Regions from separate parts of the Leisingera sp. ABM4_103 genome, predicted to be linked through region 1. Evidence: riboswitches for the same ligand, from Rfam matches in the RefSeq annotation. Region 1 holds a riboswitch; each other region holds the start of a gene.

The links. Region 1 has a riboswitch for cobalamin ahead of ACXAED_RS04650 (CbtB domain-containing protein). Riboswitches for the same ligand answer to the same signal wherever they lie in the genome.
Region 2: linked by a shared signal. The riboswitch ahead of ACXAED_RS06045 (DUF4198 domain-containing protein) and the one ahead of ACXAED_RS04650 (CbtB domain-containing protein) in region 1 are both predicted to bind cobalamin.
Region 3: linked by a shared signal. The riboswitch ahead of ACXAED_RS02930 (DUF1636 family protein) and the one ahead of ACXAED_RS04650 (CbtB domain-containing protein) in region 1 are both predicted to bind cobalamin.

The regions. Positions count from the first base shown of each region.
Region 1 covers NZ_JBSWTU010000005.1:636,807-644,233, forward strand. The annotation lists gene ACXAED_RS04640 (hypothetical protein) at 1-367, opposite strand, end outside; gene ACXAED_RS04645 (CbtA family protein) at 433-1,131, opposite strand; gene ACXAED_RS04650 (CbtB domain-containing protein) at 1,136-1,306, opposite strand; cobalamin riboswitch at 1,341-1,543, opposite strand; gene ACXAED_RS04655 (DUF1636 domain-containing protein) at 1,708-2,043, opposite strand; gene ACXAED_RS04660 (metal-sensitive transcriptional regulator) at 2,830-2,988, opposite strand; gene ACXAED_RS04665 (DUF305 domain-containing protein) at 3,112-3,663, shown strand; gene ACXAED_RS04670 (MauE/DoxX family redox-associated membrane protein) at 3,681-4,469, shown strand; gene ACXAED_RS04675 (chaperone modulator CbpM) at 5,689-6,030, opposite strand; gene ACXAED_RS04680 (DnaJ C-terminal domain-containing protein) at 6,027-6,956, opposite strand; gene htpX (protease HtpX) at 7,033-7,427, opposite strand, start outside.
Region 2 covers NZ_JBSWTU010000005.1:920,853-928,279, forward strand. The annotation lists gene ACXAED_RS06010 (S8 family peptidase) at 1-982, shown strand, start outside; gene ACXAED_RS06015 (hypothetical protein) at 1,016-1,723, shown strand; gene ACXAED_RS06020 (hypothetical protein) at 1,748-2,212, shown strand; gene ACXAED_RS06025 (energy-coupling factor ABC transporter ATP-binding protein) at 2,401-3,081, opposite strand; gene cbiQ (cobalt ECF transporter T component CbiQ) at 3,068-3,856, opposite strand; gene ACXAED_RS06035 (cobalt ABC transporter permease) at 3,853-4,437, opposite strand; gene cbiM (cobalt transporter CbiM) at 4,434-5,051, opposite strand; gene ACXAED_RS06045 (DUF4198 domain-containing protein) at 5,062-5,847, opposite strand; cobalamin riboswitch at 5,991-6,205, opposite strand; tRNA gene ACXAED_RS06050 (tRNA-Arg) at 6,775-6,851, opposite strand; gene ACXAED_RS06055 (GNAT family N-acetyltransferase) at 7,112-7,427, shown strand, end outside.
Region 3 covers NZ_JBSWTU010000005.1:249,292-256,718, forward strand. The annotation lists gene glpD (glycerol-3-phosphate dehydrogenase) at 1-1,519, shown strand, start outside; gene cobO (cob(I)yrinic acid a,c-diamide adenosyltransferase) at 1,610-2,245, opposite strand; cobalamin riboswitch at 2,297-2,515, shown strand; gene ACXAED_RS02930 (DUF1636 family protein) at 2,612-3,022, shown strand; gene cobW (cobalamin biosynthesis protein CobW) at 3,025-4,059, shown strand; gene cobN (cobaltochelatase subunit CobN) at 4,243-7,427, shown strand, end outside.

The DNA.
Region 1 (7,427 bases):
AGTTTGCATAGAGCCGAGCGAGTTTCTCGCCGTTCACATAGACATGCGCGTGGCCTTCGCCGTCCACGTCCGCGGAGGAGGCGTTTTGAGGTGCAAAGCGGAAGTTCTGCGGCGTGACCTGCAAATTCCAGCCGGCCATCGGGTCCTTGTGCAGCTGGATGGCGACGCTGGGTGCATCCGGGCCTGCCACTAGGCTGACAGCTTGGGAATGGTCATGGGCGGTCATTTCACCATGGCCGCCGCCGTGATGGTCAGCGCTGCCATGGTCATGGCCATCGAAGGTGACGCCATTGCCGGCTGCGATCACGAAGCCGGCACCGCCGCCGAACACCAGGCCGATGGCAAATAGAGCGAGTGAGCGGGACACATCGGTTTCCTCAAAAATGAATGTCCCCGCCAGGCGAACCTGGTGGGGATCTGGCTGAGGCGGAATCAGGCGGCTGCTTCTGCGCGCTTGCCTTCGGCTTGCCAGAAGTATCCGGCGAAGCTGCCCAGAAGCACCCAAGCGGCCATACCGACGCCAAAGGCACGGGCGGCAAAAAGCGCGCCGATCTCGGTCGGAACCGGGCCGGTGAAACTCTCGGGCTCAGGCGCGCCGACTACATGCGGCGCCAGCAGCAGCAGGGCCGCGACGGCATAGCCCGCCAGGCTGCCGCCATAGGCGATCAACCACATGGCAACGCCGGCGGTAGCCACAGTTGCCCCCCACCAGATCTGGCGCGCGTCAACATCGGCGGCGGCCACACCCGGAACCTCCGGCGCCAACGTTAGACCAGGCGCGAAGTGGAAGGTGATGAAACCCGCCAAGCCCCATAGAATGCCGGTGCGCGCGTTGATTTCATGGCCCTGACGTTCGGCCACCGACATCAGTGCTGCCATCACCAGCGCATAGCCGGTGTAGGTCAGCATGGTGAAGATGATGCTCAGGCCATCGCGCATCGGCTCGGCGAACATGCCGGGCAGGTCGGGGTGCGCGGTTACGGGATCAGCGCCGAAATGCACCAGCTCGCCGCCCTCGTAGAGTTCGGCGTGGAGCAGCACGGGCTGCACGAAATACAGCTGCAGCAGGGCGGTAATCAGCCCTGCTGCAGCACCAGCGAACAGGCCGCTGGTCAGAATGCGACTGAACATGGCCTTAGTGGCAGGGGAAGCCAGTTGCGTGGCGCACGTCATGCGCGGCGTCGTGCAGGGCAGATGCCTGAACATGGCCGGTCAGCGTGATGATCCCCAGCCCCAGAACCACTGCAAACAGTGCCGGAAGTACACTCGTGCCAGCGGCGGAAGCCTTAAGCGTCTTGGTCGTCATTTGTCGTCCTCCTTACCGTCACACCCGACGGCATAAGTTGCGTTCCCATACGGCCGGTCTCCTGACTCGCGGGTCGCAGCTGCCTTCCTCCTTCCCGGCTTGCGCCAGTGGCTAGTGGAAGGCCGCTCGCCGCTCACAGTCGCGGGGGCGGTTGAGGCTTCGGTGCCGCGATTTGGTCCACCGTCCTCATTCCCGTTTCAGTCCCGATGCTTAGGCACCATCAGACACCGTATCATGTGGTAATGCCCCGTGCGGAGGAGTCCGGTCAAGGATGATTCCGCCAATTTACAACACGTCAGCGTCATGCACGGGCGGAAACCGGAAGGCAGGAACCCCTGATAATTTCCGATTTCTCGGCAAAAAAACTGCTGGATCTCTTTGTCCTGCCCGCAGCAGGCGGTTCAGTCCAGATCCGCAGGGATGCGGGCGATCACCTTAAACCGCAGTCGGCCCAGCGGCCTGGCATCGGCAAAATTGCCATCCGGGCTAACCTCATACATCCGCAGGAAGGTCAGGATGTCCGGCAGGTCACCCGCGGTGATTTCCCCGAACAGATAGGCGGTCTTCCCGCTTTGCCGCATAGCTAGGGTTTGCGGCCGCTTGCAACCGGACATACATTCCACCTGCTGCAACCTTACCTTTCCTCCCGAAGCCTCCAACGCCGCGGCGACCTGCCCCAAAAAGGCTGGATCCGCGTCGCGGCAGGTCCGGCATAAGGTGAGTGTGGGCAGGCTCATGCGCCGAACAGGTCCTAAATCGAGCGATCTTTTGGAAGCCTACGTCGCTTGGTCTCTTGCAAGCTTGGCTTCAATGCCAGTTTTGAAGCCAAATTTCCAAAAGAGTCCATAGTCAGTTTTGAGGCAAATGTGCTTGGGGGCAGCTTGCTGACGCAAGTCGCTCGAATGCTTTCTGTCCAGAACTTCGCCACGCGGAGCACAGAGGCGGACAAACCGTAGAATCCAGGTATTGCGAAGTATCGCGAGCGGCCCTGCGGGTTAGAACTGTTGCCCTCTAGCAGCCTTAGGGGTGGCAAACACTGCCTTCCCATTCCCTCGCAACCGAAGCAAGGATTGAGCAGCCGCGGCGAAGGACGGATTCATCCCGTTCACTGCCAGTCCATGACCGACCAGGTGAACGGCACTGGTCTCGGGGATCGGCCATTCACCCCAGGCGCGGCGAAAGAGTAGGAAGACCCCAAACTTCCAATGTCTTTTAGGTGCCGCGAAGGTCTCCTTTAACTTCCTGAGCTTCGCCAGACCGCGATTCAGACCGGCGACGAGATAGAAATGGTCGTTCACACCGGACCTGCCACCGGCTTCGTCAGTCTCGCGATTGTTGGCGCACACGCGTCATTGCGGATACTTTCCGGGGTTCTGCCGTGGCATGGACGTGCCGCTGGTAATTGCTTTGGTAGTGATGCTCTGGCTGTGTAGTGCGCTCGACTGATCGGACTATTTTGACGCTTTCTGCAACAGCCCGATCAACTCATCGAACTTGCCCCGCTGCTCTTGGGGGCCGCCGCTCTAAATGGCTGCCTCGATGCAATGCTCTACATGGTTTTCAAGGATCAGCTTCTCTACGCCTAGGATGGCAGATCGGGTCGCTACCGTCTGCGCCAGAATATCCATGCAGTAGCAGTCGGTCTCGACCACGCCCGCCACGCCGCGCACCTGTCCTTCCAGTCTCTAAAACCGATGCAGTGTTGTTTCCCTTCTCCCCTTCACGCAGCCATTTCTCATTCGTTTGGAACCTTCGGCGGACATTCTGGTTAAATTTCCAATATGGATACATTTGAGAGATAGAAAATGGCACGTCACGGCGACACTACAATGGATTCAGGCAATACGCATCACGCTAGTCATGCCGGACAATCCGGAGGATATGGCCGGTTCTTCGCCATGATCGGCACCTCGACGGCTGTGATGTATGGACTGATGTACCTCAACACCTATGCGCTCGATCACGTTTTCTTCAGCCAGACGCGGATGTGGATGGCGATTTATATGGGCGGAGTGATGGCGGTGATCATGCTGGCATTCATGCTGGGCATGTATGCCAACCGGAACGCCAACATCGCGATTTTCGCAGGGGCCGCGATCGCCTTTACGGCGGGTCTTTACCTCGTGCGCTCGCAAGACGCCGTGGGCGACATCGCTTGGATGAAGGCGATGATCCCGCACCATTCCATTGCGATTTTAACCAGCGAACGCGCGAACATTTCCGACCCGCGCGTCCGCGAATTGGCCGATGCGATTATCGAGGCGCAACGAGGCGAGATAGCAGAAATGAAGCGATACATCGCAGACATTGAAGCGAACGGCGATGCGGCCCCCGGCACGCCACGAACTGAACCCTGAGACCAAGGAAAGCCATCATGTCCAAAGACGCTCGCGACTGTGCCGATGTGACGGCAGACCCCGTGACTGCCGCGAATGGAAAGACAGCCGTTCTTTACCGCATGGCCCTCCCAAACCACCTGTGTCCAGCGGGACAAAAGGCACGGTGGCTCCTGGAACGCCACGGCTATGAGGTCGATGACCGTCTGTTCCGTGAGCGGTCAGAAGTTGATGCGTTCAAGAAGTCGCATGATGTCCCCACCACGCCTCAGGCCTGGATCGAAGGCGAGAGGGTTGGCGGCTACGACGATTTGCGTCAGAAACTCACCAATTATGACCCGGATGCGACGACCTATAAGCCGGTAATCTATCTGTTCGCTGTGGCCGCCGCGACGGCCCTTATCCTGTCGATCGGCTTTCTCGGCGCAATTACATGGCAAACGCTTGGGTGGTTCATATCGGTTTCGATGATCCTCTTGGGAATGCAAAAACTCCGCGACATTGAGAGCTTCACCACGACGTTTCTCAACTACGACCTTCTGGCACGAAAATGGGTGCCTTATGCTTATGTCTACCCGTGGGTCGAAACCGGGGCAGGCATTTTGATGACGGGCATGTTGTTGACATGGCTTGCTGCCCCTGCGGCGCTCTTTATCGCCACTGTAGGTGCGATCAGCGTTTATAAGGCCGTGTATATCGACAAACGAGAGTTGAAATGTGCTTGCGTAGGTGGCAACTCAAATGTGCCCCTTGGATTTGTGAGTTTGTCTGAAAACCTCATGATGATGGGTATGGCAATTGTAATGCTTGTCATGATCATGGTTTAAGCTGGTTGACTGCAAAAACCGTCGTCACAGTTGGACGCAAGGCACGTTAGCAGTCCTTGATCCGGCTCTAGCGGACATTGATGGTGTGAAACTTAACGGCCGCATTGTCCCGCCTCACTGCCAGTCCAAGCCTGACTAGGCGAACGGCCTCTGCCTCGGAGATCGGCAACTCACGCCGGGCGCGGTGAACCTGCGGCATGAGCCCATTACCGAAGTGCTGAAGTTTTTCTACAAGCACGCAGCGTGCTGGCCCATTGCATTGCCGAAAACCTTACGCTGCATGGCAGCAGGAGATTCGGCCATTCATGCAAAGCGGAGCAATGTTCAAATGGCCAATGACACTTTCGACGCCAAACTTGAAGATGTCCTGAGTATCACCAAGAAGATCGGCATTTGAGGGGTGGGCGAACGGCGTATGCCGTTCGCCTTCCGATGACGGCACAGAACCCTTCTGCATTAGTGCTGGGCCTGAAATAATTGGCGGCCTTGCAGAAATGGAGGCAGTGCCGACAAAGCCCAATGCTTCAAAAAATAAAAATACGAAGTTACCGCTCTCGGCGCCTCCCGCGTAACGTTTGTGGGGTCTTTCCTGGCAGTACGTCAAAGGTGGCGCTAGGCGGGCGTTCAAGTGCCGTTCTAGCCCAAAACAGCGCACAAAGCTTACTGCACGAACTTGAGCGAGCTAAGAAAATTGATACTATTTGCTACCGATTGAAGCAGCTTAAGGAGTTGTCATGCACGCAGACCTTAAGGTTCGGCGCCGTGTCCTTAAATTGACCTTCCAGCGCTACCTTGATGCCGACCGAGCACTGACGTTGGCAGTAAGGGAAGCCCGGCTATGGTTTCCTTCCCAGAGGCGGCCAACTGTTACTTCCCTTGGCAACCCGGGATCTCGCGTTCGCAGACTGCACGAACAGCGGGACAAGGCTTTGTGCCAATTGGAGGTGGCGCGACTGAAGCTCGATTTCGCTAAGGAACGCCTAAAGCAACGGCGACGCGATGGGAAAACGGCTAGAATTGCTTTGATTTCATACAGCAACGGGTAGGTTCAATATACCTGCATTTACTACCGCCGCAGAATGGAGATAAAAGGCTGCGAGAACTCCCCGAAACCGGTGAGGCTGTCGTTCGCCCTGTTCCTTGGACAAAATATGTCGAAGCTTCTCCCGGGCTTTCTAGAGCGGGGTTGCACCTCTTGGTCTGGCGCCCGGTCATCTCATCATGGTTTCCCAGCCCTAGCCGGTTCCCTCAACGCCTTGCTCATCTCAAGCCGGGTTTCCGGCGGCAGGCGGCCAACGGCGTTGGCAATCGTGCGCAACTCACCGCGCTGGCCGTGGATCTGATCGATCAGCGTCAGGATCATCGGCAGTGACTTGGACGGAAGTGCTAGGTCCTTGCGCAGATCGCAGATCAGCCGGATGCGGGCAATGTCGAGTTCGTCAAATAGCGGACCGTTGACGCTGGGGGAGGGTTTAACCCAGCCCTTGCGCACCCAGAGGCGCAGATCCCGCAACTGCAAGCGGCGCACGGTCTTTACTACTTCTCGTTCATTCAAACTCATGATGTGTTTCCCAATCCTTCGCGCGGGTTGTGCCGGACCGTATCGCGCCATTGCTGTGCGAGCTCTTCCATGCTCCCCGTGATCTGGCGCGGCAACACAATCCGCAACCGCACATACTGATCGCCGGGCGGGGTTTTGGCAGGGGCGATCCCCTTGCCCTTGAGGCGCAGGCGCTGTCCGGAGGAGGAGCCCTTGGGCACTGCCAGAGTCACCGGGCCGGACACGGTTGGCACCTCAACTCGTGCGCCAAGAACCGCCTCGTCAAAGGTGACCGGAAGCTCAACTTCGATATCGTTTCCGACCCGGGTGAACAGCGGGTGCGGGCGCACGCCGATTTCCACATAGGCATCGCCGGCCGGGCCGTTGCCTCCTCCGGGCTGGCCCTTGCCGCGCAAACGCAGGGTCTGGCCGTCCCGTACCCCCGCCGGGATCGTCAACTCGATGGTCTGGCCATCGGGCAGCGGCACCGTGCGTTTGGCCCCGCGCGCGGCATCCAGAAAATCGACCTCGAGGTGATAGAGCACGTCCGCCCCGCGGGTTGCAAAGCCGCGGGCTCCGCCGCCGCCGGCGTGCTTGCGCCCGAAGATACCTCCGAAGAGGTCAGAGATGTCCTCGAAATCACCAATGCCCCCTGCCGAGTGATAGCGGCCTTCGCGGTCCGCATCTGCGTACCTGCGATAGAACTGGCGTTGCGGCCGTTCCTGCCCGCTGGCATCGATCCCACCGGCATCAAACCGGCGCCGCATTTCGGGGTCGCCGAGAATGTCATAGGCTGCCCCCACCCGCTGGAACTCGGCTGCCTTGGCCTTGTCGCCAGGCGACAAGTCGGGGTGCAGCGACTTTGCAAGCTTGCGGTAGGCTTTCTTGATTTCGGCCTGCGTCGCGTCCCGGGAAACCCCAAGCACCTTGTATGGATCGTCTGTCATATTCAGGTTCATCTACAAGGGGGCTGGCGGCCCGGCGCCCCTCTACGGTCTCTAAGGTAAGATGCCGCACAGTTTTTTATCCCCGCGACGGTGCGTCGGCAGTGCTGGCGGCGGCTTTCAGCGCCCTAATCCGGTGATCAAGCGGCGGATGGCTGGAGAACAGAGCCTGCACCCGGCCGGCATCGAAAGCAAGCGCGCGCATCTCATCAGGCAGCGGTTGAGTGTCTCGCAGCGCGCGCAGCCGTTCCAGCGCCGCAATCATTCTGCCCCGCCCAGCCAGTGCCGCCCCGCCCGCGTCTGCGCGGAATTCACGCCAGCGTGAGAACCACATGAAAATTGCCATTGCGGCCACACCCAGCACCAGCTCCGCCACCAGCGAGATGATCCAGAACGCCGGGCCGTGGCCGCGCTTAACACGCAGAACAAGCCGGTCAACCAGAAAGCCCGCGAGGCGCGATAGGAAGACCACAA
Region 2 (7,427 bases), 280 kb from region 1:
GGCGGTGGCCGGATGGGGCACAGGCGACGTTGTCGGTGTCGCGCCCAATTGCCGGTTGATGCCAATACGCCGGGCGGATATCAGCGAACACGTCAGGATGGCCGAGGCCTTTTCCTGGGCCTGGCAGCAGGGCGCAGATGTGATTTCTTGCAGTTTTGGCTACGATGGGCGGCCCTGGATCTTGCCCGACGTGGTCCGCGCAGCAATGGAAGAAGCCATCACACTCGGCCGGCAAGGGCGTGGCGCAGTGATCGTCTGGGCAGCGGGCAATGGCAATGAGGCCGTCTCGGACGATGAATGGGCGAGCCACCCCGAGACGCTTGCCGTTGCCGCCTCTACCGATAGCGACAGGCGCGCCGGTTACAGCGATTTCGGCCCCGAGATCGACGTCTGCGCACCCAGCAGCGGAGGCTTCCGGTCGATCACCACCTCGTCTAACGGGGGCTACACCAGCTTCTTTGGCGGAACCTCTTCGGCTGCGCCGCTGGTGGCGGGTGTCGCCGCGCTTATGCTGTCCGTCTGTCCGTCGCTGACCGGAGCCGAGGTGCGCGCCATCCTGAGGTCAACCGCCCTCCAGATCGATTTTGAAGAAGGAGAATACGACAATACCGGTCATAGCCGGTTCTACGGGTACGGACGGGTCGACGCGGCCCGGGCGCTTGAGGGTATTTCGCCTCTTATCGAAGCGCTGCGCGACAGCCCTGCCTTGGCCGACATCGAACAGATCGACGCCTTTACCGCCGCCTATCTTGCGTCCAGTTCCGCGGGTCAGGCCATCATCTCATTTCTCAGCACACGGCGTTTCATAATCCTGGCGCTGCTAAAAAGCGATATCGCGTTCCGGCAAAGGGCGCAGACCGTCCTCGAAACCATCATTCAATTCATGAAAGGAGGAGAACATCCTGGCGACATCACCGACGCCGCAGTGCTTGCTCTGACAGGTGCAGCGCAAGACCTCATCGATGCGTCCATATCTAGTTGAAGTTTTAAGTTCCTTAAAAAAGGAGGTCTATTCATGTCCCGCACATATTCTGACCCGCGCGGTAAGCGCAGTTCGAAAACCAAGACATCCTCAGGCGAAAGATCGCAATCGGGCGAACGCTCGGTCGAGGACGTTTTGTCAGAATTGGTCGCCATGCTGGAAAACTCCGGTGCTACTTCGGGCTCAGGCACAGGCAGCAACAGCGCGCCAGCTACGCCGGGAACCGGAAATGGCACGCCCTCGTCCGCGACTGCATCAGCAAACCGGTCCAGCCGGTCGCTGGGCGATACAAAGGCGCCGCCGCTTGATGCGTTCTCCATGATTGATCTCGACCGCGGGTGCATTCTTCTGCCCGATTGGCTGAAGAACCTTAAGAAGATGCCTTATGCACAAGGGCAGATCGACAAGGCCATCGCAGGTGCCGGCGAGCCCGGGAGCTCCACCAACGATGATGAGCGCGCGGTCTGGTTTCTGGCCCCCTGGGTGGTTGCCGGCGGTGTTTGGCTGGCCGGAGAGCTGATCGAGGACGACGAGGACGACGATCGCGCCATCCTTCCGCCATTGCCCATTATCCTGCCGATCATCATCCAGAATGCCATCATCGAAAAGCTGATCGACAAATTCTCTTCCGACGACGGCGAACGCTTCGTCCCTGCGTTCATCGCCGTCACCGGCCTTTTTGCGGCGGGCCTCGCCACGGGAAGCACCGGCAAGAAGCTGTGGAAAAAATACGTCGACTAATTCATTCCGATCCGGAGAAAAGCAATGTCTGCGAAACTCGATCCGACCAAGACAATCTTCTTCCCTCCTCCCACCTTTCCACCCGTTCCCGGCCCGTTCGATCCCTGGCCCGGCGGCCCATTCGGTCCGCCGCCGATCACGACCTCGCCGCGCACGACCCACGGCCCCGGCGAACGCACCGCCGGCGATCCTGCCGCACTCGACGCGCTGTTAGCCCGGCTCGTCGAACTGCTGTCCGATGCGCTTGAGCGGCAAGATTACGATGCCGTCATCAAGGCCTATGGCCCGGTGATTCAGAAGCAGCTCGAAAGCGACCCTGACGCCATGGCCGCTTTTCGCGCTCTGTTCGAACGCTACGGGATCGACCTCGATCAATTCAACCTGCCCGCCACTGATGAGCGCGAACCCGTAACAATCGGGATTTCCGTGACTGTGGCGCTGATCGCATTTGGCAGCGGTGCAGTGATCGGCTGGTTAGCCGAAGACTGAGCACTGTCCAAATTGGGCCGCGGAACTTCCCGGCCCAATCAGCTACCGCAGAAACAACCAAGAGATAACGCAGCATGGGTTGCTGAACAGGCCGAGTGATCCGGGCTGCGGCAAGTCAGGTCGCTAAGGAAAACCCACCGGCACGCCAGGTTCCCAGCCCCCGGAAGGCTAATTGCTGCCAAGCAAGCTCACTGCCTTGCCCGGCCCGGAATGCGGCCTGGCACCCTTGTGAGTTTCCGCTCACTCAATTGATACCCTTCCGGAGCAATCCGTTCACGGAACTCAGGATCATGGCTGACCAGAAGAACCGCCTGATCCAGCCCCTCCAGGATCTCTGCCAGCCGCGTGTAATTTTCGGGGTCCAGCGCGTTGGTCGGCTCATCAAGGATGAGCACGTCCGGCTCCATCGCCAGCACCGTGGCCAGTGTCACCAGCCGCTTCTCACCACCCGAAAGCTTGTGCGTGACCCGCTCGCGCAGATGCATCAGCCCCAGACGGTTCAGCACGCTGTCGACGATGGCCAGCGCCTCCTGTTTAGTTTTTCCCAGGTTGAGCGGGCCAAAGGCCACATCCTCGGCCACAGTCGGGCAAAAAAGCTGGTCGTCAGCGTCCTGGAAGACGAAGCCGACGCGGCGGCGCATTTCGTGGAAATCCGCTTCCTCAGCGCAGGTTTTGCCAAAGGCTTTGACCGTACCTCTGGTGGGGGTCAGCAGCCCCATGATAACTTTCAGGAGTGTCGACTTCCCGGCGCCGTTTGGCCCGACAATCGACAGACGTTCACCCGCGTTAAGCTGCATCGACGCGCCTTCCAGAACCGGATCAAGTCCGGGGTAGGAGAAGTGAATGTTATTCAAGTCAAGAAGCTGCATAGATGGCCTCAGCCCAAATCAAGGCGGCAAGGGCGGCGGTAACGGCCGCGGCAAAAAACAGGTCGGCCCTGCTAAAGCGGAAGTCTTCCAGCAGAATAATGCGGCCGGAGAACCCCCGGCATTTCATCGCAGCCAGAATGCGTTCCGACCGTTCGATAGCACGCACCAGCATCATGCCGACCAGATAGCCATAACTGCGGTAGGTGTGCCAATTGGTCCCGGGACGGAATCCGCGCAGCTTCATCGAGGTGCGCAGGCGCTGGTATTCCTCGCGCAGGACGTCGATGTAGCGGATTGTGAACATCATCAGATGCACCAGCCGTTCAGGGGTTTTGAGCGCAAACAGCGCGTGTCCCATCGTCACAGGTTCCATGGACCCAACCAGCGTCATGACCGCAAGAATGACTGCATTTGCGGTGAGGGCGATTTCTACCGCACGCCACAGTCCCTCCCAACTCGCCTCTAGGCCCCAAATGGAAAAGACAGGAGTTCCCGGGACAGTGAAGGGCAGCAGTACCAGCATGAAGACGATGAAACTGTCCATCATCGCCATTCTTTTCAGTGTTTTCCGGGGCGGCAAACCGGAAAACGCCAAGAGTGACATTGACAAGCCCAGCGCAACCGACAGCACCCAGAGATTGCTGAGAGAGACAACGACAACGGCATAAGCCGCGCTCATCACGATGCGCATCCGAGGATCAAGCGTGGTGACCTTGGCGCGGAAAACGCCGATGCCGCTGAGCGGTTTTTCAGCGCCGGTCAGAACATAGGTCATGAGCTGCCGCCAATCTTGCGCTGCGCGGCGATGTAGAAGCCCAGCCCGAACAAGCCAAAGATATAGCCGATGCCGCCAAGGATAGACTGAAAGTCCGACTTGTTCTTGAACGCGGTCAGTTCCTGCCGGAGCGGGCGCAGTTCGTTGCAAATCATGGCGGCCAGCTCAGCGCGGGCCTCACCGGACAGGCCGGCAGCCGCGGCGGATGAGGGGGCTTCAGTTGTGCCGCCGGCCGCAGGCATTAGCCTGCGCGGGTTTTGACCCAGGATCTGCGCGACCTCTGCCGCATCCATGATCACTTCCGCAACGTGGCCAGCGCCAAGGTCGCCGCGAAACACATGCGTTACCGGCTCCGACGGTGTGAACAGGAAAAAGCCGTCGGAGTCCGTATTGGTTTCACCCAGCTTGCTCCCAGCTTCGTCAAAGACTTCGATCAGCAAGTCCGGAGCCATTGCACCATTGGAAAAGCCAACCTCGCCCTCGATATCCGAGCCGGAGGGGAATACTGCAGAGATCACATTGTGGGCCAATGCCGGCAGTGGTGCGAGAAGAGCAAGAATCAGAACACAGGACCGGATCACGTCAGGCTGCCTTTCGTGTCAAAGAACAGCTCAGGTTTCACCCGCCGGGCCAGGAAGATTGCGGCGCCTGACAGAAGCGCTTCGATAACCATCACAGGTATATGCGAGAAGAAGACAAGCTTGGCGGCTAGAATGAACTCATCGCCGGACAGCATTAGCGAGAAGGCTACGGCCAATGTCGTTGCCGCTATCGCAGCTCCGCCTCCGATACCGCCCCAGATCGCGCCGTGCAGCGGCGAGCCGCGAGCCACCAGCGGGCGGAAAGCCAGTCCCACCAGAACAGCGGGCAAGGCGATATTCACGGCATTCACGCCCAGCACGGTCAGCCCGCCAAAGCCAAAGAACACCGCCTGCAACAACAACCCGACAAACAGTGCCGGAAACGCGGCCCATCCCAGAACCAGCCCGGCCAGCCCGTTCAGGATCAGGTGAACCGAACTGGGCCCGATCGGGACATGTATCAGTGAAGCCACGAAGAAACTGGCCGAAAGAACCCCTGCCGCCGGAATGCGCTCCAGCGGCAGGCTGCGCAGACCCATGGCGATACCGCCGGCTGCAGCAACAGCGCCGCCAATCACTACCGGGTTTGACAGAGCGCCGTCTACGATATGCATCGGTCTGCTTTCACTTCAGCTCTTCAGCGTGGATCCACAGCACAGCATCCTGGCTGAGTTCCTTGCCGTCGTGCTCGGTTACCGGGCCGGACCCCAGAGCGGCAAAACCCCAGTAGCCTGCTTTCGGGATGCCGAAGGAAAACACGCCGTTCTGGTCCGCGATAGCAACGATCGCTCCGCCCGGCATCTCACCCACGGTGGGATCGGTGGCCGAAAACGCTTTGAGGTCAGGCTCGGCCGCCATGAACTCGATCTCGATTTCAGCACCGGGGACCGGCGCGCCGCCCGCCAGAACCTGACCGGAAAAGGTGGATCCGACGATCACGTTGTAAGGCTTGTTCAACGGCAGAATTTCGGTGGCCAGACCAACCGGCTTATCCCAGTCGGTCGGCAAAGTGTTTCGGTTCAGCACGACTTTTGAGATCTGTTGAATATAGATATCTTCGCTTTCCTCGTAGTAGGGCGAAGGCACGGTCACCACGACATAGTCGCCGGAGCGTTTCACCGGGACGGACGCCTTGTAGGCCGAAGCTTCGTTTTCAGCGCCCTTGAAAGTGGCGGGTTCAAGGCGATCCGAAAGGTCGGTCTTTTCGCCTTTGTGGATCATGAAGAATTCTTCCGGCGCGCCCATGTCCATAGCGTATCCGTTTGACATGGGATGCCAGAAAACCAGGCCCATCGGCACGTCACCGGGCTTCTCGATCAGCGCTCTTTCGGTGTAATTCAGCTGGAAATGCGCCGACGCGGCGGCAGGCAGGGAAACGGCCAGTGCTGCGGCCAGATAGTTCAGTTTCATTTCGTCCTCATTCGACGATGCAGGCGCACCTGCAATCAGGAATGAACAACGGGGAGTATTGGCACGGAGTTGCCGGAACGGCCGTCGCGCCAGACGCTCACCCCGGCGTCCGGTGGAAAAGGGCAGAAACTCCGCAAGCGGGGCCTCGGTCCTTGCGTCCGGCAGGTCTCCTGACTCGCGGGTCCTGGTTCGGCTGGCCTTCCCGGGGATGATCCCAGTGGCGTCTTCAGCGTCACTCACCGCTCACAGTTGCGGGGGCAGTCACGGATTTGGTCCCTTTTGGGTACGCCGCACCGTGTTCCCTATTTCTTCCGCTGCGCATTGAAACACTTGCGGAACCGGTCACACTGGTTGAATGGCAAAACCGAATTTCTGAGTCAAGCGTCTTGCCTTCTGCTCAGTCACGGGATTGGCACTGCAGATGACTGTTTCCGGACTTCAACGGCCAGCTGGCAAGCCTGAGTGATGCGCGCAAACGGTGGCCGGTTGCCAACGGCGTTCCTTTCGTGTGCCCCGGTTTGGCAGGCTAAGACCACCACCGGATTGTTGATTGCCCGAGCCCGGCAGAGATAGTCCAAAGCACAGTACGTTCTGCCGGTATTGGGTTTTCCTTGCCCCTTGTTCGATCAGGATTTGGGGCTCTTCTGACCTGCAGAAGGCTTCCCGTTTAGAATCTCGCCTCGCAACCCGGCGTTAAAACCCTCGCGGCCCCGGTCCCCAGAGTGATACCAGTTCGCTTCAAGCGGCAACAACTGCGCTCCCACCCTGTATTGCCCTCTCTGCGACACGAGGTCTTCCGAAGGTAAAATCAGGGAACGCTTGACCACTAGCGGAACAGGAGGCGCGAACAGGACAGTTGGAGACACGCAAAAGGAAAGGTTCTGTCGCAAATGGCAGAACTATGTGTCGCGCGACAAGAGGGGGAAGTGGCGGACCGAGGAGGATTCGAACCCCCGACCCCTTAATTCGTAGTCAAGTACTCTATCCAGCTGAGCTATCGGTCCACTGCGGCGGGGTTTACTGATAGCATCGCAGAGTCGCAACCCTAAAAGACGGCTGTTTCCGTTTTTCTTCACCAGCAGCTTCCGTGCAAACCTCGGCGGACGGCCGGACCCAATGGCGTGCCCCCGTTCGGCCGCTTTGACATCCGGCCGCTCTTCGCCCCAAGACCGGCCGGAATTGTGGTATAAGTCTGAAGCCATGTCTTCCCCGCCAGGCTTGGCGCCGGGGAAGGCGCGTACCGCAAACCGAAAGGGGGCGGCGGATGCCGGACCGGAACTCAGCAGGTTTTCAGCTCAGGCCGCTTGAAACAGCGGACCTCGCCACAGCCGCAGGCTGGCTTCAGAACATTGCTGACATGGCATGTTTTGATCGCTCGAACCGCGTGCCGCTCAGCGCACAGGGGCTGGAGCAGTCATGGGAGCTATTGTCCGATACAAAGGCAAACGCGAATAAGTGCTGGTTCGCACTTACCACGGAGTCCAGTGAGCTGTGCGGTATCACCGGGCTGGATAGCATCTCAGCGGTGAACCGTGATGCCGTCATTGCCATGTTTATCGAAGAATCCAAGCGCAGGCAGG
Region 3 (7,427 bases), 390 kb from region 1:
CATCGCCCGCGATGCGGCAGGCCGCGGCCTGTCGGTGACGCTGGCAGAGATGAACGATCTTGCCTCCGCCACCTCCTCCGCCTCGACCAAATTGTTCCACGGCGGCCTGCGTTATCTGGAATACTTTGAGTTCCGGCTGGTCCGCGAGGCGCTGATCGAACGCGAGGTGCTGCTGAAAGCCATGCCGCACATTTCCTGGCCGATGCGCTTTGTGCTGCCCTTTCACAAGGACATGCGGTTTGACAGCGAGACACCCACATCCAAGCTGCTGACCACCTTCATGCCGTGGATGAAGGGCCGCCGCCCGGCCTGGCTGATCCGGCTGGGCCTCTTCATGTACGACAGCCTTGGCAAACGCGGCATCCTGCCCGGCACCGCCAAGCTGGACCTGACAAGCGACCCGGCGGGCCGCCCCCTGAAAGGCAAATTCAAAACCGCGTTCGAGTACTCCGACTGCTGGATTGAGGACGCCCGCCTGGTGATGCTGAACGCGCGCGACGCCATGGCCCGCGGCGCCAGCATCCTGACCCGGACCGAAGTGCTGTCCGCGGACCGCAAGGCCGATCACTGGCTGATCCGCACCAAGGACCACGCCACCGGCGCGGAGCAGGAGCACCGCGCCAGGATGCTGGTCAACGCAGGCGGCCCTTGGGTCGCTGACGTGCTGCACCAGAAGCTGGGCCAGAACAGCCGCGAGAACATCCGCCTGGTGCGCGGCAGCCATATCGTGGTGCCGAAACTGTTCGACCACGGCCGCTGCTATTTCTTCCAGGGCACCGACGGGCGGATCATCTTTGCCATTCCTTACGAGCAGGATTTCACCCTGATCGGCACCACCGACGCCGACCACCCGGACCCGGACACCGCACCGGTCTGCACCGAAGCCGAGCAGGATTATCTGGCGGCCTTTGCCTCCGAATACTTCGAGAAGCCGGTGACGCGCGACGATATCGTCTGGACCTACTCCGGCGTGCGCCCGCTTTATGACGACGGCGCCAGCTCAGCCACCGCGGCCACCCGCGAATACGTGCTGACGCTGGACCAGGCGCAGGCGCCGCTGCTCAACGTCTTCGGCGGCAAGATCACCACCTACCGCAAACTGGCCGAGGCGGCTCTGGCCAAGATCGGCGAGGTGTTCCCGCAGCTGCCCGCCGACTGGACCGCAGGCGTGGCCCTGCCCGGCGGCGATTTCCCGGTGGCGGATGTGGCAAAGCTGACATCCAAACTGGCCGCGGACTATCCGTTCCTGACACCCTACTGGGCGGGCCGGATGATCCGCGCCTATGGCACCGAGGCCTGGGAGGTGCTGGGCGACGCCAAAACTGCCGGTGATCTGGGCCAGGACTTTGGCGCCACCATCACCGCGCGGGAGCTCGACTGGGCGATTGCCCGCGAATGGGTGCGCGCGGGCGACGATTACCTGTGGCGGCGCACCAAGCTGGGCCTGCGGCTGGATGAAACCCAGCGCGCGGCGGTGGATACCTACATCCAAGGCAAGGCTGCACAGCTCGCCGCATAAAAGTGTTTTGCCCGGCGGCACCGCCGGGCTGCGCCTGCCTGCCCCCCGGCAGGCGCATTCGCGCCTACCCAGGCAGGCTACGCCCTCAGCTTAAAACTCGACGCCCTTTTGCGCCTTCACCCCGGCGCGGAACGGGTGCTTGATCTGGCCCATCTCGGTCACCAGATCGGCGATCTCGATCAGCTCTTCCTTGGCGTTGCGCCCCGTCAGCACCACATGCGTCATCGGCGGCTTGTGCTCCACCAGGAACTCCAGCACCTCCTCCAGGTCCAGATACTCATAGCGCAGCGCGATGTTGATCTCGTCGAGCAGCACCATGGTGTTGCGCTCATCCAGGATCATCTCCTTGGCCTTCTCCCAGCCCTTCTGCGCGGCGGCGATGTCGCGCGCCTTGTCCTGGGTCTCCCAGGTGAACCCCTCGCCCATCGCATAGAACTGGCACAGGTCGCTGAAGTTCTCCTCGATCAGCGTCCGCTCGCCGGTCTGCCAGGCGCCCTTGATGAACTGCACCACGGCGCAGGGCATCTTATGGGCGATGCAGCGCATGATCATGCCGAACCCCGACGAGGATTTTCCCTTGCCCGGCCCGGTGTGAACGATGATCAGGCCCTTCTCGCCGTCCTTGGTCTTCATCATCCGGTCGCGCGCGGCCTTCTTCTTGGCCATTTTCGACGCGTGACGGGCGGCTTCTTCCTCTGAGATGCCGGTTTCAGACTTTTCGCTCATGGGGGCTCTCCAGCTGTTTGACCCCATGTCTTGACAAAGAAGGGCGCGATAGCGCAAGGGGGTTTCGCTGGTTCCTGCGAAAGCAGGCGAAGAGGGAATGTGAAGGCCGCCAAATTTCTTTGGATTGCCGAAGCACAGCCGCCCCCGCGACCGTGACCGGATGAGGCCGCCATGCCACTGGGAGAGACCCCCGGGAAGGCAGGATGGCCGGCAAGGCAAAACGCCTTGGCATCCGCAAGCCGGGAGACCTGCCAGCGAGAGAGATAACAACGGGCGGGCGGGGTGTTCCGCGACCGGTTGAGGGGCTGGCACGCTGCAGCCCCCTTTCGGCCTTCCCGCACGCCTGCCGCGACAGGAGACGCGCCGATGGCTGACGATATGGCAGGCAAGACTGCCAGCACCCCAAAACCGGTCACGCTGACCGTTTGCCTCACCTGCCGCCGCGAGGGCGCCGACCCCGAGGCCGCCCGCCCCGGCGCCATCCTGCACGCCGCATTGGAAGAGGCCGGAATGCCCGAAGGCGTCCGCCTGCGCGGTGTTGAATGCCTGTCCTCCTGCAAGCGCGGCTGCGCCGTTGCACTGGTCGGCGGCACAGAGCGCTGGACCTATGTCTACGGCGACCTCGACCCGGACCAGCACGTCCCCGAAATCCTGGAAGGCGCTGCAGCCTACGCCGCAACAGCCGACGGCGTCGTGCCCTGGCGCGAACGCCCGCAGACCTTCCGCAAGCAATCCGTTGCCCGCATCCCGCCGGCCAAGTTCTTCTCCGAGGAGTAATCATGAGCGACCTCAACAAGATCCCCGTCACCGTCATCACCGGCTTCCTGGGCGCGGGGAAAACCACCCTGATCCGCCACCTGATGCAGAACCCGCAGGGCAAGCGCCTGGCCGTGGTGGTGAACGAGTTCGGCACCGCCGGCGTGGACGGCGACATCCTGAAGTCCTGCGCCGATGAGAACTGCCCGGCGGAAAACATCATGGAGCTGGCCAATGGCTGCATCTGCTGCACCGTCGCGGATGACTTCATTCCCACCATCGAACAGCTGATGGACCTGCCGGAAAAGCCGGATCACATCGTGATCGAAACCTCCGGCCTGGCCCTGCCGAAACCGCTCCTGAAGGCTTTCGACTGGCCCGCGATCCGCTCCCGCATCACCGTTGACGGCGTGATTGCGCTGGCCGATGCCGAGGCGGTTGCCAAGGGCCAGTTCGCCCCCGACCTGGACGCGGTTCAGGCCCAGCGCGAGGCCGATGACAGCATCGACCACGAAACCCCGCTGTCCGAGGTGTTCGAGGACCAGATTTCCTGCGCCGACATCGTTCTCTTGTCCAAGGCTGACCTGGCCGGCGACGAGGGTGTCGAGAAGGCCCGCGCCGTGATCGAGGCCGAAGCGCCCCGCAAGCTGCCGATCCTGCCGATGAGCGAAGGCGTCATCGACCCGCGCATCATCCTGGGCCTGGGCGCCGCTGCCGAGGACGATCTGGAGGCCCGCCCCAGCCACCACGACGGCCACCACGACCACGAGCATGACGATTTTGAAAGCATCGTTGTCGAAATGGGCGAAGTCTCCGACCCGGAAGCGCTGCAGAATGCCATCGTGAAACTCGCCCGCGAGCGCAACATCCTGCGCGTCAAAGGCTATGTCGCGGTGGAGGGGAAACCGATGCGGATGCTGGTTCAGGCCGTGGGCGAGCGCCTGCGTGCGCAGTACGACCAACCCTGGGGCGCGCAGCCGCGCAAGACCGCCCTGGTGGTCATTGCCGAGCACGACGACATCGACGAACAGGCCATCCGCGCCGAGCTGGGAGCGTAAGCAATGCCGGTCTGGCGCTTCATTTCAAATGACATTGCCCGGCCGCAGGCCGGGCTGCGCCCGACCCTCCCGTCAAACCAAAGGTTTGCCTCCGGCAAAATGGGAGGGCGCATTCGCACCCTCCCAGGCTCGGGCGCAGCCCTCAGAGCGCCCATTGCTTACCAGAATACAAAGGCCTGACCCATGCACGTCGTCTTCCGCGAAAGCCACGGCCTTGACGAGACCGATACCCCGCAGGACCTCGGGCAGACGCCTGCGGACCTTGTGGTGCTGTCCTTCTCCGACAGCGACCTCGGCGCCTTTGCGGCAGGCTGGCACCGGGCGGACGGCAAACTGCCCAGCTTGCGCCTCGCCAACCTGGTGGCGCTCAAGCACCCGCTGTCGGTCGACGTCTACGCGGAACAGACGCTGGAGGGCGCCAAAGGTGTCCTCGTCCGCCTTATCGGCGGCGAAAGCTACTGGTCCTATGGCCTTGCCACCCTGCAGGACCTCGCCCGCCGCAAGGGCATTGCGCTGGCAATCCTGCCTGCCGACGGGCGCGAGGATGCGCGGCTCGACGAGCTGTCCACCCTGCCCGTCTCCACCCTGCGCCGCCTGCAATCCCTGTGCGACGCCGGCGGTGCGGTCGCGGCTCAGGCCGCGCTGGCCCAGCTGTCGCTGGCGGCAGGCCTTTACGCCGGGCCGGTGATCGGCCTCAAAACCACCCCCGAGCATGGCTTCTATGACCCGGCCAAGGGCGTGCTGGCCGACCTGCCGCCGCAGGACAAACCGCTGGTGCTGGTGAGCTTCTACCGCTCCTACCTCACCGCCGCCGACACCGCCCCGGTGGATGCGCTGATCGAAGAGCTGCGCGCGCGCGGCTACGCCGCTTATGGCGCCTTTGCCGCCAGCCTCAAGGCCCCCACCGCCGCCGATTGGCTGCGCGAAAAGCTGCCCGGGCTGAACCCGGCTGCCGTCATCAACGCCACCGCCTTTTCCGCTCAAGGCACCGACGGCAGCGCCTCACCGCTCAGCACGACCGGCTGCCCGGTATTCCAGGTCGCCCTCTCCACCGCCCGCAAGAAAGACTGGGCCGAGGCCGACCGCGGCCTGTCGCCCGCCGACCTCGCCATGCATGTGGTGCTGCCGGAGGTGGACGGCCGCATCTTCGCAGGCGTCGTCAGCTTCAAATCGCCGGGCAAGAAAGACCCGGACCTGCAGTACTCCCGCTTCGCCCACCGCGCCGACGCAGACCGGATCAAGGCCGCCATCGACCGCGTGGAGGGCTGGCTGCGCCTCGCCAAGCTGCCGAACACTGACAAGCGCCTCGCCCTGATCCTCTCCACCTACCCCGGGAGAGACCACAACCTCGCCCATGCCGTCGGCCTCGACGCGCTGGCCTCCTGCGACGAGATCCTGCGTGAGCTGGCCGCCCAGGGCTACGCCGCCGAAACGCTGGAAAACACCGGCCTGCGGCTGATGGAAGAGACCCTGAGCGTCCCGCTCGCAGAGTACAAGACCGCCCTCGCCACCCTGCCGCAGGAGTTGCAAGAGCGGCTGACGGAGGCCTGGGGCAACCCGGAAGAAGACGCTGACTGCCGCGACGGCGCCTTTCATTTCAAGGCTTTGCGTGCTGGCAACGCCCTGGTCGCGCTGCAGCCCGAACGCGGCGAGGTGAAAACCCGCGTCGACGACTACCACGACCTCGACCGCACCCCGCGCCACGCCTATGTGGCCTTCTACCTGTGGCTGCGCACCCAGACCGACGCCCTCATCCACATTGGCGCCCACGGCACCCTGGAGTGGCTGCCGGGCAAGGCGGTTGCGCTCTCCGGCGCCTGCTGGCCCGAGGTGCTGACCGGCCCGCTGCCCGTCGCCTACCCGTTCATCGTGAATGACCCCGGCGAGGCCGCCCAGGCCAAGCGCCGCATCGGTGCTGTCACCATCGGCCACCTGCCGCCGCCTCTGGCGCAGACCACCCTGCCGGAGGGCATGTCCCGCCTTGAAAGCCTCTTGGACGAATATTCCACCGCCGACGGTCTGGACCCGGCCCGCCGCGACCGGCTGATCGGCGACATCCGGGCAGAGGCGCAGGGCACCGGCGTCGAGGCTGATCTGGGCCTCACTGCGGACACCTCGCCTGCCGAGGCGATCACCCGCATCGACGCCTTCGTCTGCGACATCAAGGAAAGCCAGTACGGCGAGGGCCTGCATATCTTCGGCACCGGCCAATGCGGGCCTGAGGAACGCGCCGGCCTCATCGCCGCGCTGGACGGGAAAATCGTCACCCCCGGCCCCTCCGGCTCGCCGTTCCGGGGCCGCGCCGATGTGATCCCCACCGGGCGCAACCTCTTTACCACCGACCCGCGGGCGGTGCCGTCGCGGGCGGCGCATGCGCAAGGGGTCAAGCTGGCGGAAGAGCTGCTGCGCCGCCACCTTCAGGACCACGGCGACTGGCCCAAGGGGCTGGTGATCGACCTCTGGGGCTCCGCCACCATGCGCACCGCGGGCGAAGAATTCGCGATGGCCCTGCACCTCGCAGGCCTCGCGCCCAAGTGGGACGAAGGCTCCGAGCGCGTCTCCGGGTTTGAGGTGCTGCCGCTCTCAATGCTGAACCGCCCCCGGATCGATGTCACCCTGCGCGTCTCCGGCCTGTTCCGCGATGTGTTCCCCGGCCTTGCCCAGATGTTTGAAACCGCCGCCGCCGCGCTGGCCGCACGCGAGGAAACCCAGGCCGACAACCCCTATCTCGCCGAGACCCCGCGCGTCTTCGGCCCCAAGCCGGGCCAATACGGCCTCTCGATGAATCCGCATCTGGACGACTACAGCGACGAGGCCCGCGCCGCGGCGGGCGAGGCCTGGCTCAACGCTTCCTCCCACGCCATCGACGCCAAGGGCACGATTACCGACGCCCGCGAGGCGCTGGAAACCCGGCTGCAGGGCGCCGACAGTTTTGTGCACCTGCAGGACCTGCCGGAAACCGACTTGCTGGTCGCCTCCGACTACGCCGCGCATGAGGCGGGATTTGCCGCTGCCATGGCGCGCATCGGCCAGGCGGCACCGGCGCTCTACCACATGGACGCCACCCGCCCCGACAAGCCGCAGGCGCGCAGCTTGGGCGAGGAAATCGCCCGCGTCACCCGCGCCCGTGCCGCCAACCCGGACTGGGCCACCTCGATGATGAACCACGGCTTCCGCGGCGCGGCGGAGATCGCTGCTACCCTCGACCACATGGCAGCCTTTGCGCATCTGGCGCAGGTGGTGCAACCGCATCTGTTCGACCTCTATTTTGAGGCCACCTTGGGCCGCGATGACCTGGTGGAGTTCATGGAGCGCGAAAACCCCGAGGCGCTCGCCGCCATGCGCGACCGCTTCCGGGCGCTGTTCGA